2 regions of the Streptomyces sp. NBC_00466 genome follow, and region 1 is predicted to be linked to the other one. Evidence: riboswitches for the same ligand, from Rfam matches in the RefSeq annotation. Region 1 holds a riboswitch; the other holds the start of a gene.
The links. Region 1 has a riboswitch for cobalamin ahead of OG210_RS31690 (HoxN/HupN/NixA family nickel/cobalt transporter). Riboswitches for the same ligand answer to the same signal wherever they lie in the genome.

Region 1 (7,740 bases):
TCGCCTCCATGGACCCGGCGAAACTCCCCGCCATCAGGGCCCAGATCTGGACGCTCATCCAGGCCGCCAAGCTCGACCACGACCTGGGTCTGGAGAACCGGCCCGACGACGAGGGCTTCGACGACTTCATCTTCCACGTCGACGGCTGGCTGTGCGAGATCAAGGACGCGCAGATCCGCGACGGACTGCATGTCCTGGGCAACCCGCCCGCCGGCGGGGACCGGGTCAACCTGGTACTCGCCATTCTGCGCGCCCGCCAGATCTGGGGCGGCACCGCCTCACTGCCGGGCCTGCGCGAGGCACTCGGCCTGGACGAGGCCAACGCCACCCGCACAGCCGCCGACGCGGCCGAGGAACAGGCACGTGTCCTCGTCGAGGCGATGGAAGCGGCGGACTGGGATCCGGAGGCTGCCGTCAAGGTGGCCGACGGCCACCCGCAGGCGGTCGCCGACATCCTCGGCTTCGCGGCCCGCGAGGTCGTCCCGCGGCTGGCCTCCACCACGGACGAGATCGACCACGCCCTGCACGCGCTGAACGGCGGATTCGTCCCCGCCGGACCCTCCGGGTCCCCGCTGCGCGGTCTGGTCAACGTCCTGCCGACCGGCCGCAACTTCTACTCCGTCGACCCCAAGGCCATTCCGTCCCGGCTCGCCTGGGAGACCGGCCGGCTGCTGGCCGACTCACTCCTGGAGCGCTACCGCACCGACAACGGCGAGTGGCCCACATCCGTGGGGCTCTCCCTGTGGGGAACCAGCGCGATGCGGACATCGGGCGACGACGTGGCCGAGGCCCTCGCACTGCTCGGTATCCGCCCGGTGTGGGACGACGCCTCACGCCGGGTCACCGGTCTGGAGCCGGTGCCGCTCGACGAGCTGGGCCGCCCCCGTATCGACGTCACGCTGCGCATCTCGGGCTTCTTCCGTGACGCCTTCCCGCACACCATCGGGCTGCTGGACGACGCGGTACGGCTGGCCGCGTCCCTGGACGAGCCCGACGGGCAGAACTTCGTACGCGCCCACACCCGGGCCGACCTGGCCGAGCACGGTGACGAACGCCGGGCCACCACCCGCATCTTCGGCTCACGCCCCGGCACCTACGGCGCGGGCATCCTCCAGCTCATCGACAGCCGCGACTGGCGCACCGACGCGGACCTCGCCGAGGTGTACACGGTGTGGGGCGGCTACGCCTACGGCCGGGAACTGGACGGCCGCCCGGCCCGCGCCGAGATGGAGACCGCGTACAAGCGGATCACGGTCGCCGCGAAGAACACGGACACCCGCGAGCACGACATCGCGGACTCCGACGACTACTTCCAGTACCACGGCGGCATGGTCGCCACCGTCCGGGCGCTGCGCGGGAGCGCCCCCGCGGCGTACATCGGCGACTCCACCCGCCCCGAGACCGTCCGCACCCGCACCCTCGTCGAGGAGACCTCCCGGGTCTTCCGCGCGCGGGTGGTCAACCCCCGCTGGATCGAGGCGATGCGGCGGCACGGCTACAAGGGAGCCTTCGAACTCGCCGCCACCGTCGACTACCTCTTCGGATATGACGCCACCACCGGTGTCGTCGCCGACTGGATGTACGACAAGCTCACCGAGACGTACGTACTCGACCCGGTGAACCGCGACTTCCTGCAGCAGGCCAACCCCTGGGCCCTGCACGGGATCGCGGAACGGCTCCTTGAGGCGGAGTCCCGGGGCATGTGGGCCGAACCGGACCCCGCGACGCTCGAAGCGCTGCGCCAGGTGTACCTGGAGACCGAGGGGAACCTGGAGGGCGAGGACTGACCGGAACGGTCTCCTCGCGGTGGCCCGCTGCCGCCGGTGCGTGGTGAGAGCCGGGCTCTCCCTGCCACCGGTGTGCGGCAGCGGGCCCGCAGCCATGGGCTCGGCAGGTGTGAGATGCAATACCTGCCCAGGTGGGCGCACTTGCTGGCACCGGCGGCCAGAACCTAGGGTGAACGGGCCGTGGTGTTCGGGAAGACCGGTGAAAGCCCCCAGGGGCCTCAGACCGGAGCGGCCCTCGCCACTGTGATCGGGGAGTCTCCGTCCCGTCGAAGCCACTGGCCGCATCCGCGGCCGGGAAGGCAGGGCCGGAGGCGAGCGTCAGCGAACCCGTCAGCCAGGAGACCGGCCACGGCATCTCACGAAGTGATCCACGAGGTGCTGGAGCGTGATCCGCTTGACCCTGCCCGAAACCACCGCGTTCGCCTGGCGGCGCGAGGACACCGTACGAACCGCCGGGCTGCTGGGGGTGATAGCAGCCCTCCACGTCGTCGCGTTCGGCGTTCTGTTCCTGCTGGTGGAACCAGGCCACTACGAGGTCGGGTCCAAGGCTTTCGGCGTGGGCCTCGGCATCACCGCGTACACGCTGGGGATGCGGCACGCCTTCGACGCCGACCACATCGCCGCCATCGACAACACCACCCGCAAACTCATGGCTGACGGGAAGCGCCCGGTCTCGGTCGGTTTCTGGTTCGCGCTGGGCCACTCCAGCGTGGTGGTGGCCATGGCGGCGCTGGTCGCCGGGGGAGCCCGGCTCGCGGGAATCCTCATGAACGAGGGCTCACACACCCACCAGGTGCTCGGCGTCGTCGGAACGAGCGTCTCGGGCTCGTTCCTCTACCTCATCGCGGCGCTCAACCTGGTTGCCCTGGTGGGCATTCTGCGGGTGTTCAAGGAGATGCGCGCCGGACGCTACAACGAGGCCGAACTCGAATCACACCTGAACTCACGTGGGTTCATGAACCGCATACTCGGCCGGTTCACCAAGTCCATCAGCCGGCCGGGCCAGATGTACCCGCTGGGCTTCCTCTTCGGCCTGGGCTTCGACACCGCGACCGAGGTCACGCTCATGGTGATGGCGGGCAGCGGCGCCGCCGCCGGCCTGCCCTGGTACGCCGTCCTCTGCCTGCCGCTGCTCTTCGCGGCCGGAATGAGTCTGTTCGACACACTCGACGGCACCTTCATGAACTTCGCGTACCAGTGGGCCTTCTCCAACCCGGTGCGCAAGGTGTTCTACAACCTCGCCATCACGGGCCTGTCCATCGCCGTCGCGTTCCTCATCGGCACGATCGAGCTGATCAGTGTGCTGCACGACAAGCTCTCCCTGCAGGACTCGGTGACCGGCTGGATAGCGGGCCTCGATCTCGGGAATGTCGGCTACCTCATCGTCGGACTCTTCGTCGTGGTGTGGGCCGCGGCGCTGGCCTACTGGCGCATCGCCAAGGTGGAGGAGAGGTGGGCGGTCCGCGCCGCCGACAGCGGCTGAACCGGCGCCGCCCGCGGTGGCGGACCGGGGTGCTCGGGCGCCCCGGTCCCGCCCGGACCCGGGAAAGACGCGGCGCGCCGCGTGCGGGGGTGGGCGGGGGATGGCCCGACAGAGTGGAATCGGACGCGCGTCCGGCGCTGTCGGCCGGGTAATCGCCCCGGTATATGGCAGTACGGTGCCATGCAGTCAGAAAATCACACTAATACGCAAGGGCGCCGCAGATTCGTGCGCGCCGCGGTCGGTCTGGGCGCCTTGGCTGTCGGAGGAGTGGTCTCCCGGGCGTGCGGCCCGTCCGGCGGCAACGCCCCGGCCGCCGCCCCGCATCCTTCACAGGCACCGGCCGGTGCCCCGCCCCCGCTCCACGTCCAGCCTCCACCGGCCGCCGGACCACCCGCGGCGGCGGCCGCCCGTCCCCCCACCTACCGGCTACGGCCCTTCGCGGGCGAGACATCGATGGGCGCCCCCTCCCACAACGCGGCGGTCCGCACCCATGCGGTGTACTCGATGGAGGAGGGCGGCCGCAGGATCGCGCTCACCTTCGACGACGGCCCCGACCCCCTCTACACGCCCCAAGTGCTGCGCATCCTGGCCCAGTACGACGTGCAGGCGACGTTCTGCGTCATCGGCGAGAACGCCGTCCAGTACCCGCAGCTGCTGCACGACATCGCGAACGGCGGACACGCCGTCGCCAACCACTCCTGGACCCATCCCCAGCTCACCAAGTTGAAGCCGGCCGCCGCCCGGTCCGAACTCTCCCGGACCAGCGATCTGATCGAGAAGATCCTCGGCGCCCCGCCCCAGTGGGCCCGCGCACCGTACGGCGACTGGAACCCGGTCACCCTCGGGATCTGCGCCGACCTGGGCATGGAGCCGCTGGGCTGGTCGATCGACACCAACGACTGGGCGCGGCCGGGGACGCGCAGCATCACCAACTCCGTGCTGCGCGACATCAAGGACGGGGCGATCGTGCTCTGCCACGACGGCGGCGGCAACCGGTCCCAGACGGTCGCCGCGGTCAGGAACTATCTGCCGAGGCTGCTCGACAGCGGCTTCGTCCCCGTGCGACCGGAGCTCTGACGGGTACAAGCTGCGCAGGTCAGCTCGCGGAGTTGGGTCCGGGCGGGATGTGAACGGTCATGATCAGGCGGCAGGTCTTCGTGCCTGAGCCGCGGTAGGCGTGGGGGGCGTCGCCGTCGAAGGTGGCCGTCTGCCCGGCCTCGACGGCGTGCTCGGTGCCGTCGACCACGAGCACCATCTGTCCGGCGGTGACACTGACGGTCTCCACTACGCCGGCCTGGTGCGGGTGGCTGGGGTACTCCTCGCCCGGTTCCAGTTTCCAGCGCCAGACCTCGACCGGGGCCGGCCCCGATGTGGTCAGCATGAGCCGCGCCTCGCCGCCTTCCTCCCCGGCCCACAAGGGCATGACGGCGTCGGCGGAGACGACCCGTACCCGGCCTTCGGCCGGCCCTTCCAGCAGCGCGGACACCGAGACACCCAGGGTGTCGGCGAGGCGTACCAGGGTGGCGAAGTTCGGGTTGCCCTGGGCCTTCTCCAGTCCGACCAGGGCGCCCTTGCTGACCTTGGCACGCCGGCCGAGTTCGTCCAGGGACAGCCCGGCACGGGTACGGGCCGCGCGGACGTTGTGCGCGAGCGTCCGCAGTGCCGCCGCTGTCTCGGCCATCGCTGGGTCCCTCCAGGCAAGTGGATCACTGCACTGCACCGTGCGGTCGTTCGGTTGACGAACCCCGGTCGATGCGTTGTACGGTGTGGTCGTTCCATTGATGGTAAGGGATGTACCCGTGATCGCTCTGCCGCTGGCCCTGGGCAGTTCACCGGCCTACGGATGCGCCGACTTCCTCGGCGGTCTCGGCGCCCGCAAGGCCCACGTTCCGCGCACCGTCCTGCTCGCCCGCAGCTTCCTCGCCGAACGCATCCACCGCGGACAACTGATCGGCCTGGGCACCGCAGCCGTCGCCGTCAGCCTCCTCGCCCTCACCTGACCCAGCGCCCCTGCCCGGAAGGACCCCGTATGTTCATCCAGCCCTGGGACGCCGCCCTGGACGACGCCGAGTGGCAGACCTGGATCGCCGACGGCCACGACTTCGGCATCCTCAGCGTCAACGGCCTGCCCGGACAGGCGCCCGTCGTCGTGCCCACCCACTTCACCGTCGACGGCGCCGGCCTGCTGATCCACCTCGCCCGTCCCAACCCCGTCTGGCAGACGATCGAGGCGGACCCCCACGTCACCTTCACCGTCACCGGCGACTACGCCTTCATCCCCGGCCCCTGGCGCGCCAAACCCGGCATCCCGCCCACCGACGGCGTCCCCACCAGCTACTACGCGGCCGTCCAGTTCACCGGCCGGGCCACGATCATCGACGACCCCGAAGCCAAGGCGCAGCTGCTGCGCCACCAGATGAACCACTTCCAGCCCGAAGGCGACCACGCCCCCATCGACCCCGACCAGCCGCCCTACGGACGGATGCTGCCCGGCATCCGCGGCCTGCGCCTGGACATCACCGAGGTACGGGCGAAGTTCAAGTACGACGACCACAAACCCGTCGAGCAGCGCACCGGCACCGCCCGCCGACTCACCGAACGCGGCACCGGCCTGGACGCGCTCACCGCAGCCCAGCAGCGGCGCCGACTCGACCGCATCGGCCCCTGGGAAGCCTGACCCCGGCCCGTACGCCCTCCCCGAAACGGATCCTCCTCGCGATGACCACCTTCCGCATCAGTCCCGCCGTCGCCGACGCCTTCCCCGACAGCCTCATCGCCGTCGTCACCGCCACCGGGCTGCGCGGCCACGAACCCTGGCCCGCCACCACCGCCGCCCTGCAGGACCTGGAGCGGCAGCTCGCCGACGGCTCCTGGCACCCCGCCGACGAGACCGACCCACGCATAGCGGCCTGGCACACCGCCTACCGCTCCTTCGGCACCAACCCCCGCCGTATCCGGCCCAGCGTCGACGCACTCGGCCGCCGCCTCGCGAAGAAGGGCGCCCTGCCCCGGATCAACCCGGCCGTCGACTCCTACAACGCCGTCTCCGTCCGCCACGGCCTGCCCGCCGGCGCCTTCGACCTCGACCACGTCACCGGGGACGTCGAGATCCGCTACGCCGACGGCACCGAGACCTTCACCCCGCTCGGCGAACCCGGCACCACCGAGAACCCCAAGGCCGGCGAGGTCGTCTACACCGACACCACCGACGTACTGACCCGGCACTGGAACCACCGGGACGCCCACCGCACCCGCGTCACCGACGACTCCACCCACGTCGCCTTCATCCTCGAAACCGTCCACGCCGCCCGCGACGGACACCTTCTCAGGACCGCCGCCGGCGACTTGCGGGAACTGCTCGCCCCGCACACCGGCCAGACCCAGGTGCACTACCTCACCCGGGAACAGGCTCAGGCCGAAGCCTGAATCCGCGCCGTGTGCGCGCCCCGGAATCGTGTACGGCTCATGCGGGTGTGCTCCGTTTCTCGCCGTCGGTCTCGGAGGTGACCTGGTAGGACAGCAACTGCTGGAACAGGCCCTCTTGTCGGGCAAGGTCCTCGTAGGTGCCCTCCTGTACGATCCGGCCCTCGTCGAGGACCACGATCCAGTCGGCGACACGGACGTTGGTGATGCGGTGGGTCACCAGCAGCACCACCCGTTCCCGGGCCAGGGTTCGCAGTCGCTGGAAGATCCGGTACTCGGCGCGGGGATCAAGGTTCGCGGTCGGTTCGTCGAGGACCAGCAGCCCGGCCTCGCGGAAGAACGCCCGCGCGAGCGCGACGCGCTGCCACTGGCCGCCGCTCAGCTCTTCCCCGTTGAGCCACTCGCGGGCGAGGAGGGTGTCCAGGCCGGCGCCGAGCGTGTCGACGACCTCGTCGGCGCCGGCGGCCTCGCACGCCTCACGGACCGCCGCGTCGCCGCGAGCCGTGGGCTGTCCCTGGTTCACGTTCTCGCGCACGGTCAGTGGCCAGTGGGCGTACTCCTGCGGAACCAGGGCCACTTGCTGCCACAGCTTCTGCGGGTCCGCCTCACCGGTGGGGACGCCGTCCCACAACACCTGCCCGTGCGAGGGCAGATACAGGCCGCTGACCAGTTTCGACAACGTGGACTTGCCTGAGCCGTTGAAGCCGACCAGCGCGGTGACCTTGCCCCGGTGCAGGGTGAGGGAGACGTCCGAGAGCGCGTCCTGGCTCTTGCCGGCGTAGCGGTGGGTGACCGCCTTGATCTCGATCGTCCGCGGTGGCTCCGGCTGGTGCGTGCCGCGGCGCAGGCGGAACCCGCCTGCCTTGTCCAGGAATCCGGTCCAGTCGTCCATGTACAGGCCCGTGCGTACGGCCCGGGCTCCGACAGCGACCAGCCCGCGCACCGACTGGCCCACCGTCTGCAGAGCGAAGACGGCCGTTCCGGCGTGCCCGACGCTGATACGGCCGGTGGCCACCAGCCGTACGACCGCCGCCCACACGATGGCCG
Region 2 (7,740 bases), 1.4 Mb from region 1:
CCGACGGGCCGCGCCAGGGTCTTCTCCACCGCGAACCGCACCCGGACAGGGAGCAGTCCGAGCCCGTCGACGGCCCCGGCGCGCGATTCGACCGTGTCGTCGATGTGCTCGCCGAGCAGCTGGAAACCGCCGCAGATGCCCAGCACCGGACGGCCTTCGGCGGCCCGCCGGGCCAGCGCGTCCGCGAGCCCGCGCTCCCGCAGCCACTCCAGGGCGCGCACCGTGCCGCGCGTCCCCGGCACGATCACCAGGTCCGCGTCCGCCAGCTCCTCCGCACGGTCCACGAACCGCACCACGACGCCCGGTTCGGCGGCCAGCGCGTCCACATCGGTGAAGTTCGACATCAGCGGCACGGCGCACACGGCGACCCGCAGCACGTCCTGCCCGTACGGCGCGGACACGGCGGACTCGCGCACCGTGCCGCGCATCGACACCCGCAGCCCGTCCTCCTCGTCGATGCCCAGGCCGTGTGCGTACGGCAGGACACCGTAGGTCCGCCGCCCGGTCAGCCCGTGCAGCATGTCGAGCCCCGGTTCGAGCAGGGACACATCACCGCGGAACTTGTTGACGAGGTACCCGGCGACGAGCGACTGGTCCTCGGCGCTCAGCAGCGCCGTCGTACCGAAGAACGACGCGAAGACACCGCCCCGGTCGATGTCGCCGACGACGACCACCGGGAACCGCGCGGCGCGCGCGATCCCCATGTTCACGATGTCGGTCCGCCGCAGATTGATCTCGGCCGGACTGCCCGCCCCCTCGCAGATCACCGCGTCATACGTGCCCCGGAGTTGCGTCAGACAGTCCGTCACCGTGCCCAGCAGTGCCTCCTGCCGGCCGCCGTGGTAGCCGCGGGCGCTCATCTCGCCCACCGGCTTCCCCATCAGCACGACCTGGCTCGACCGGTCGCTCCCCGGCTTGAGCAGCACCGGGTTCATCAGCGCCGTGGGCTCCACCCGCGCCGCCTGCGCCTGCATCGCCTGCGCGCGCCCGATCTCCGCGCCCTCGCGGGTGACGAACGAGTTGAGCGACATGTTCTGCGCCTTGAAGGGCGCGACCTTCACACCCCGGCGCACCAGCCACCGGCAGATGCCCGCCGTGACCACGCTCTTCCCGGCGTCCGACGTGGTTCCGGCCACCAGCAGTCCGCCACTCATCCGCGTACCTTCCTCACCACGAGAGCTGTCGCGAGCGCCAGCAGGGACACCCGGCGCGACAGCCGCACCGCGCGCTCGATGTCGCCGACGGCCACCGGCCGGCCGCCGCCGTTGAGTACCGCCCGGTGCTCGACCCGGCCGGCGTACGAGAGGGTGCCGCCGAGCCGTACGCCCAGCGCGCCCGCGAACGACGCCTCCACCGGGCCCGCGTTGGGGCTCGGGTGGCCGGCCGCGTCCGACCGCCAGGCCCGTACGGCGCCGCGCGGGTCCCCGCCCGCGAGCACCGCGAGTACGGCGGTGAGCCGGGCGCCCGGCCGGCCGGCCAGGTCATCGAGCCGGGCGGAGGCCCAGCCGTACCGCAGATACCGGGGCGACCTGTGGCCGACCATCGCGTCCAGGGTGTTCACCGCCCGGAACCCGGCGAGCCCCGGCACCCCGGCGAGGGCGCCCCAGACCAGCGCGCCCACCACCGCGTCGGAGGTGTTCTCGGCCACGGACTCCACGACGGCCCGCGCGATCTGCTGTGCGTCGAGCGCCTGCGGATCGCGTCCGCACAGATGCGGCAGCCGCTCCCTGGCCGCCTCGATGTCACCCGCCGCCAGCGCGTCGCCCACCGCGCGCGCCTCACGCCCCAGCGAGGTGCCGCCGACGACGGCCCAGGTGGTGGCGGCGGTCAGCGCGATGCCCGCGGCGGGACGGCCGCGTACGGCACGCCCGGCCAGCACGGCGGCGCCCACCGCGCCCCCGGCGCAGACCGCGGTGTGCAGCGCGCCCCACCCGCGGTGGTCGCGCCACAGCCGGCGTTCCACGGCGGCGGCGGCCCGTCCGAAAGCGGCGACGGGGTGGCCGCGCCGGGGGTCGGCGAAGACGAGGTCTGCCAGGAGGCCCGTGGTGGCGCCGTACACGAAGACACGCTCGGCACGCATGAGGTCAGCAGGCCAGTACGCCCGGGACCCTCACGGCGGCTGTGCTCGGAGCATCGGGCGGTTCGGGCAGCAGGCGGCCGCGCATGGCGTAGTCCTCACTCAGGGTGTCCGCGCCCTGGTTCGACGTGACCGGCGGTGAGAGTTCCTGGCTCCCGGGGGCAACCCCGGTGACAGTGGCGGGACCGCGCCGGATTCGCACCGGACTTCCTCTCCTGCCGCCGTATTGGCCCCGGAAGTCCACCACGGTCGGCGAACACCCGTCAACTCACCCTTGACCTGCGGCGGGGCAGTGTGCCGAGCCCCACACGGGTCACCCGGACGGCCGAACGCACGGGCCGCGCACACCAGCCGCCCGCCCGGTGGCCGGTGGAGGCCGCCGGGCGGGCGGAGTGACGCTGCGGGGGAGGAGCGAGCTGTTGTCAGGCGACGATCAGATAGATCCCGTACGCGACGGCCGCCGCGCAGAGCGCGAAGCAGGCGTACGCGCCGACCCGCGCCGCCGCGGCCGGTGCCGGGCCCCGGCCCGTACCGGCAGGCGTCGCGGCGGCGGGCGCGGTTGCGGTGCCCGGCTCCGGCGCGGGCTTCCGCGCCAGGCCCACCACGCCGAGCGTGAACAGGCCCACCAGTCCGACGGTCGCCACGAGGCTGACGCCGAAGACGGTGCCGAGAGCTGCCCAGTCGATGTCCATGGTGCGGTGTCCTTCTCCTTCAGACCGTTTCGGACTTTCGGACCGTGTTCAGGCGGACCGTGTTCAGACCGTGGCGGGCCGGTTGGGCTCCGGTGCGGCGCCGCCGGGTGCGGGGATGGTGGTGCGGAGGGGGTCGGTGACCGCTCCGGCCGGCGGCGGCGCGACGGCTGCGATGGCGGTGGTCACCACCCCGGCCGGCTCGTCGTACCCGGCGGGCTCGTCGGGGGTGACGCTGTGCTGGCCGACCGGCTTGCGGCGGGAGAGCGACCAGATGACACCGGAGCCCGCCACCAGCAGGGCGGCGACGGCGCCGATGCCCCACGGGCCGCGGCCGGTCAGAAACTCGGCGCCCGCGCCGACGAGCGCGGCGGCGGGCAGGGTCAGGCACCAGGCGACGGCCATGCGGGTCGCGGTGGACCAGCGGACCACCCCGCCCTTGCGGCCGACGCCCGCGCCCATCACGGCGCCCGAGCAGACCTGGGTGGTGGAGAGCGAGAAGCCGAGGTGCGAGGAGGCCAGGATCACGGTCGCGGCACCGGTCTGGGCGGCGAAGCCCTGCTGCGGCCTGAGCTCGGTGAGCCCCTTGCCCATGGTCTTGATGATGCGCCAGCCGCCCAGGTAGGTACCGAGTGCGATGGCGGTGCCGGCGGAGACGATGACCCACAGGGGCGGGTTCGATCCGGGTGCGATGACGTTGCCGGTGACCAGGGCGAGGGTGATGACACCCATGGTCTTCTGCGCGTCGTTGGTGCCGTGGGCCAGCGAGACCAGGCCCGCGGAGGCGATCTGGCCGGCCCGGTAGCCCTTGGCGGTGGACTTCTCGTCCGTACGGCGCCCGATCCGGTACGTCAGCCTGGTGGCCAGCAGCGCGGCGAGACCGGCGACGACCGGCGCGGCGACCGCGGGGAGCAGGACCTTGGTGATGACGACATCGCCGTTGACACCCGACGAGCCGACCGACATCAGCGTGGCTCCGATGAGCCCGCCGAAGAGTGCGTGGGAGGAACTGGACGGCAGGCCGAGCAGCCAGGTCAGCAGATTCCAGAGGATGGCACCGACGAGTGCCGCGAAGATCACTTCTGTGGTGATGCCCTGTTCATTGATGATCCCGCCGGAGATCGTCTTGGCGACCTCGACGGACAGGAATGCCCCGACAAGGTTGAGCACGGCGGACATGGCCACCGCGGTCTTCGGTTTGAGAGCGCCGGTCGAGATGGTCGTCGCCATCGCGTTGGCAGTGTCGTGGAAACCGTTCGTGAAGTCGAACACGAGAGCGGTAATGATCACGATCCCAAGGAGCAGGGTCAAGTGTTCCATTTACCTGGGCAATCGTTCGAGGTCATTGACGAGATGAACGTAAGCAACCTGGGTGAACGGAAGATGAACTGGGCCGGGCGCTGTGGTGACTCTGCCCGGACGCGCCCATTCCACTCGTGGCCGGCGGCTGCCGCGGTGGCGTACCGGGGCGCCCGGAGGGCTGGCATCATCGCGTGGACGGCCCCAGCGGGCCCGGAACAGCGCAGACGCGGCAGCGGGACAGATGTGATGGGGGAGACAGCAGTGGCGCCTGAGGAGACCGACCCACTCGCGAGGGCCTGGCACGAACTCGTCGCCACCGCCCGCAGGACCGCGTCCGAAGGGCTGGTCGTCGGCACATCGGGCAATGTCTCGGTGCGCTGCGGCGACCTCGTCCTGGTCACCCCCAGCGGAGTGCCGTACGAGAAGCTCGGCCCCGGCGACACCGTCGCCGTCGACCTGGACGGCCACCAGGTGCTCGGCGAGCTGAAACCGACCAGCGAACTGCCCCTGCACCTGGCCGTCCACCGCGCCACGGCCGCAACCGCGGTGGTCCACACCCACGCGGTGCACGCGACGGCGGTCTCCACCCTGGTCCCGGAGCTGCCCGCCGTCCACTACATGGCCGCCGCGCTGGGCGGCCCGGTGCGCGTCGCCCCGTACGCGCTCTACGGCAGCGACGAGCTGGCCGCGAACATGCTCACCGCCCTCACCGGCCGTTCCGGCTGCCTCCTCCAGAACCACGGCACGGTCACCTACGGCAGCTCGCTCGACCAGGCCTACGACCGCACCGCCCAGCTGGAGTGGATGTGCAGGCTCTGGCTCACCGCGTCCGCGCTGCCCGGCCGCACCCCGTCCCTGCTGTCGCCGGGACAGCTGGCCGAGGCCACGGAGAAGCTCCGCGGGTACGGCCAGCCCGGCTAATGCCTGTCGCCGGACACCGCGCGGCCGCCCATCGGGCGACGACGGCACTCCGACGACCGGACCAAGCCGGATCCTCGCAGGTCCGGCCACGTTTGCCCCGGTCGGCTGGCAGCCCGGCCCGCCCCCGCCGACACTGGAGGGGTGCGCCCGGCAACCGCGACGGCAACGGCCGTCACCACTCTGATCGGGGTCGGCGCGGCCGCGGCAGCGGCCGGCCGGCTCGCCGCCGACGCCGCGCTCAGGACGCCGCAGGACCGGGCCCTGCCCGCCGAGCCCCGGCTCTCCGTACATGCCACGGCCCCCGGCCGGGTCACCCTCAGCCGGTGCCTGGCCTCGCTGCGCCCCGGTGTGTACGGCCTTGAGGGCCCGGGGGTCCACGCGGTCGTCGGACCGGTGATCGACGGCGGCTCCGAGACCGCCGACACCGTCGTGCGCCGGCTCGACCGGGTCACCTACGGCACGCTCGCCCCCGGTACCAAGGCCCGGCTCACCCCGCAGGTGTACGTGGGCGACCCGCGCTCCGCGCTCGGCATCGACCACGCCGACGTGGACATCCCCGGTGAACTCGGCGCCTCCCCGGCCTGGTTCGTGCCCGGCCCCCGCCCCACCTGGGTGATCACGGTGCACGGCCTGGGCACCGGCAGGGAGCACCCCATGAACGTCCTGGGCTTCCTGCACCGCCACCAGTTCGCGGTCCTCGACATCTCCTACCGGGGCGACACCGGAGCCCCCGCGAACCCGGACGGCCTGGGACACCTCGGCGCGTCCGAGTGGCGCGACCTGGACGCGGCCATCCGCTACGCCGTCCGCTACGGCGCGGAGCGCGTCGTCCTGCACGGCTGGTCCACCGGCGCCGCCATGGCCCTGCACGCCGCGGTGGGTTCGGGGATGCGCGACCGCATCAGCGGCCTGATCCTCGACTCCCCGGTCCTCGACTGGGAGGCCACCCTCGGCGCGCTGGCCGCCGCCCGGCGCACCCCGGCCTTCCTGCTGCCGCTCGCGGTGCGGGCGGCCCAGGGGCGTACGGGCACCAACGGCGACCGGCTGCGCGCCGCCGCCGACCCGCGGGCGCTGACCGTGCCCACGCTGGTCTTCCACGGCCCCGGCGACCGGGTGGCTCCCTGGCGGCGTTCCGTCGAACTCGCCGACGGCCAGCCGTCGTTGGTGGATCTGAGGACCGTCGCGGGCGCCCCGCACGGCGCGATGTGGAACGCGGATCCCGCGGCCTACGAAGAGTCCATGCGGCGCTTCCTGACCCCGCTGATGTAGCGGTCCCGGCCCGCCGGCCGGCTTCTGTGTGCCCTGCGTCAACCTGTAGCGAGGGGTTCCGTTTGGGCTTTCGGCCCGTCAGAGGCAAGACTGCTCCCCGTGACGTCCCGTAACCCGCGCGACTCCAGACTCCGCCTCGTCCGCCCCCGACCTCTGGTCACGGCCCGTCGTGTCGTGAGCAACCGGCGCATCCGTCCCGCCCCGCGCCCGCCCGCCGGTACGCCGGCCCCGGCGGAGCTGGCCCGTCAGGCCAGGACGGTGCTCGCCGACGCCGTCCGGATCGCCCGCTGGGCCGGGGACGCCCGGCCGGTGCAGGGCGGGGCGCTGACCGCCCCCGCCGCCGAACACGCCGTACGTACCCTCGCGTTGACCCCGGAGGCGGTCCGCGCGGGCTGGGACCGCGCCCGGCTCGCCGGACTCGTCGAACTGCACGGGGACATCGCCCGCCCCGGGTGGCGGCTGCGCGCCTGGGACGGTGACGACAGCGCGGTGCTGCGCGGCTGGGTCGCCCTCTTCGACGCCTGGTCGATCGTCCACCCGGCCGCCGCCGACGTCCCCGCCACCGCGGTGGCCGAGGTCGTCGAGGCCGTACCGCAGGTGCTCTCGCTGCTCCAGCTCTCCGCGGGGCCGGTGGCCGTACCGGCCCTGCTCGACCTGCTCCAGCAGCGCGTCGCCGAACTGCACGAGGAGCGCTGCGAGGTCCCCTACGGCCCGCAGCCGCAGCCCGAGCCCCCGATGGCGGCGGGGGTGCTCGCCGCGCTGCTCGACTGGGCGCTGCGGGGCCTGGCGGCGGTCGGCGCGCTGACACTGGCACCCGGCCAGGCGACGCTGACGCCGCTCGGCAACTGGGCGGTCTGGGTCAAGCTGGAGCAGATCTGCGTCGCGGCGCAGAGCCCGGCGGGCAACATCGAGCAGCACGCCGACGACATGCTGCGCGGCTGTGCGGGGCTGACACCGGGCCCGGCGCGGGCCGAGTACCGCGCCTGGCTGGCCGCCCGCACCGTGCGCAGCGCCGTCGCCGAGCTGCTCGGTGTGGCCCGGGGTGAGGACGCGCTGCTGCGCGGTCTCGCCTTCGAGGCCTTGCGGGTGGTCGGCGCCCCCGCGGAAGCGGCGGTACGGGGCGCGGCCGGTGAGACCTCGCTCCGTCCGTACGCGGTGCTCTGGCTGGCCGAGTACGAGGGCGCCGACCCCGAGGACGCCCATGACGCCCTCACCCGTGAAGAGGCGACCTGGCTCTGGGTGGACACCGCCGCGGCCGTCGCCGACCACGGGGAGAGCACCCTGCTGGTCCGCCATCTGGAATCAGCGGTGCAGGGCACCGTGCCCGCCCTGCTCGAAGAGGTACGGGCGGTGGGGCACCCGCGCACCGTGCAGGTGCTGGTGGCGCTGGCCGCCGCACACCCCGATCCGGCCCTGGCCAAGGCGGTGCGCCGGGCCGCGTTCCAGGTGCACACCGGGGGCGTCTGAGCGATGTGTGCCGGG

Region 2: it holds a riboswitch for cobalamin, as region 1 does, so the genes downstream of both, OG210_RS25705 (cobalamin biosynthesis protein) here and OG210_RS31690 (HoxN/HupN/NixA family nickel/cobalt transporter) in region 1, are expected to answer to the same signal.

Annotation. Positions count from the first base shown of each region.
Region 1 covers NZ_CP107896.1:7,074,907-7,082,646, forward strand. The annotation lists gene cobN (cobaltochelatase subunit CobN) at 1-1,787, shown strand, start outside; cobalamin riboswitch at 1,952-2,153, shown strand; partial or broken gene OG210_RS31690 (HoxN/HupN/NixA family nickel/cobalt transporter) at 2,151-3,270, shown strand; gene OG210_RS31695 (polysaccharide deacetylase family protein) at 3,523-4,347, shown strand; gene OG210_RS31700 (XRE family transcriptional regulator) at 4,367-4,951, opposite strand; partial or broken gene OG210_RS31705 (EamA family transporter) at 5,166-5,270, shown strand; gene OG210_RS31710 (FMN-binding negative transcriptional regulator) at 5,300-5,947, shown strand; gene OG210_RS31715 (B3/4 domain-containing protein) at 5,989-6,696, shown strand; gene OG210_RS31720 (ABC transporter ATP-binding protein) at 6,734-7,740, opposite strand, start outside.
Region 2 covers NZ_CP107896.1:5,721,504-5,729,243, forward strand. The annotation lists gene OG210_RS25700 (cobyric acid synthase) at 1-1,154, opposite strand, end outside; gene OG210_RS25705 (cobalamin biosynthesis protein) at 1,151-2,080, opposite strand; cobalamin riboswitch at 2,199-2,338, opposite strand; gene OG210_RS25710 (hypothetical protein) at 2,500-2,769, opposite strand; gene OG210_RS25715 (anion permease) at 2,833-4,086, opposite strand; gene OG210_RS25720 (class II aldolase/adducin family protein) at 4,315-4,989, shown strand; gene OG210_RS25725 (alpha/beta hydrolase family protein) at 5,131-6,258, shown strand; gene OG210_RS25730 (hypothetical protein) at 6,358-7,725, shown strand.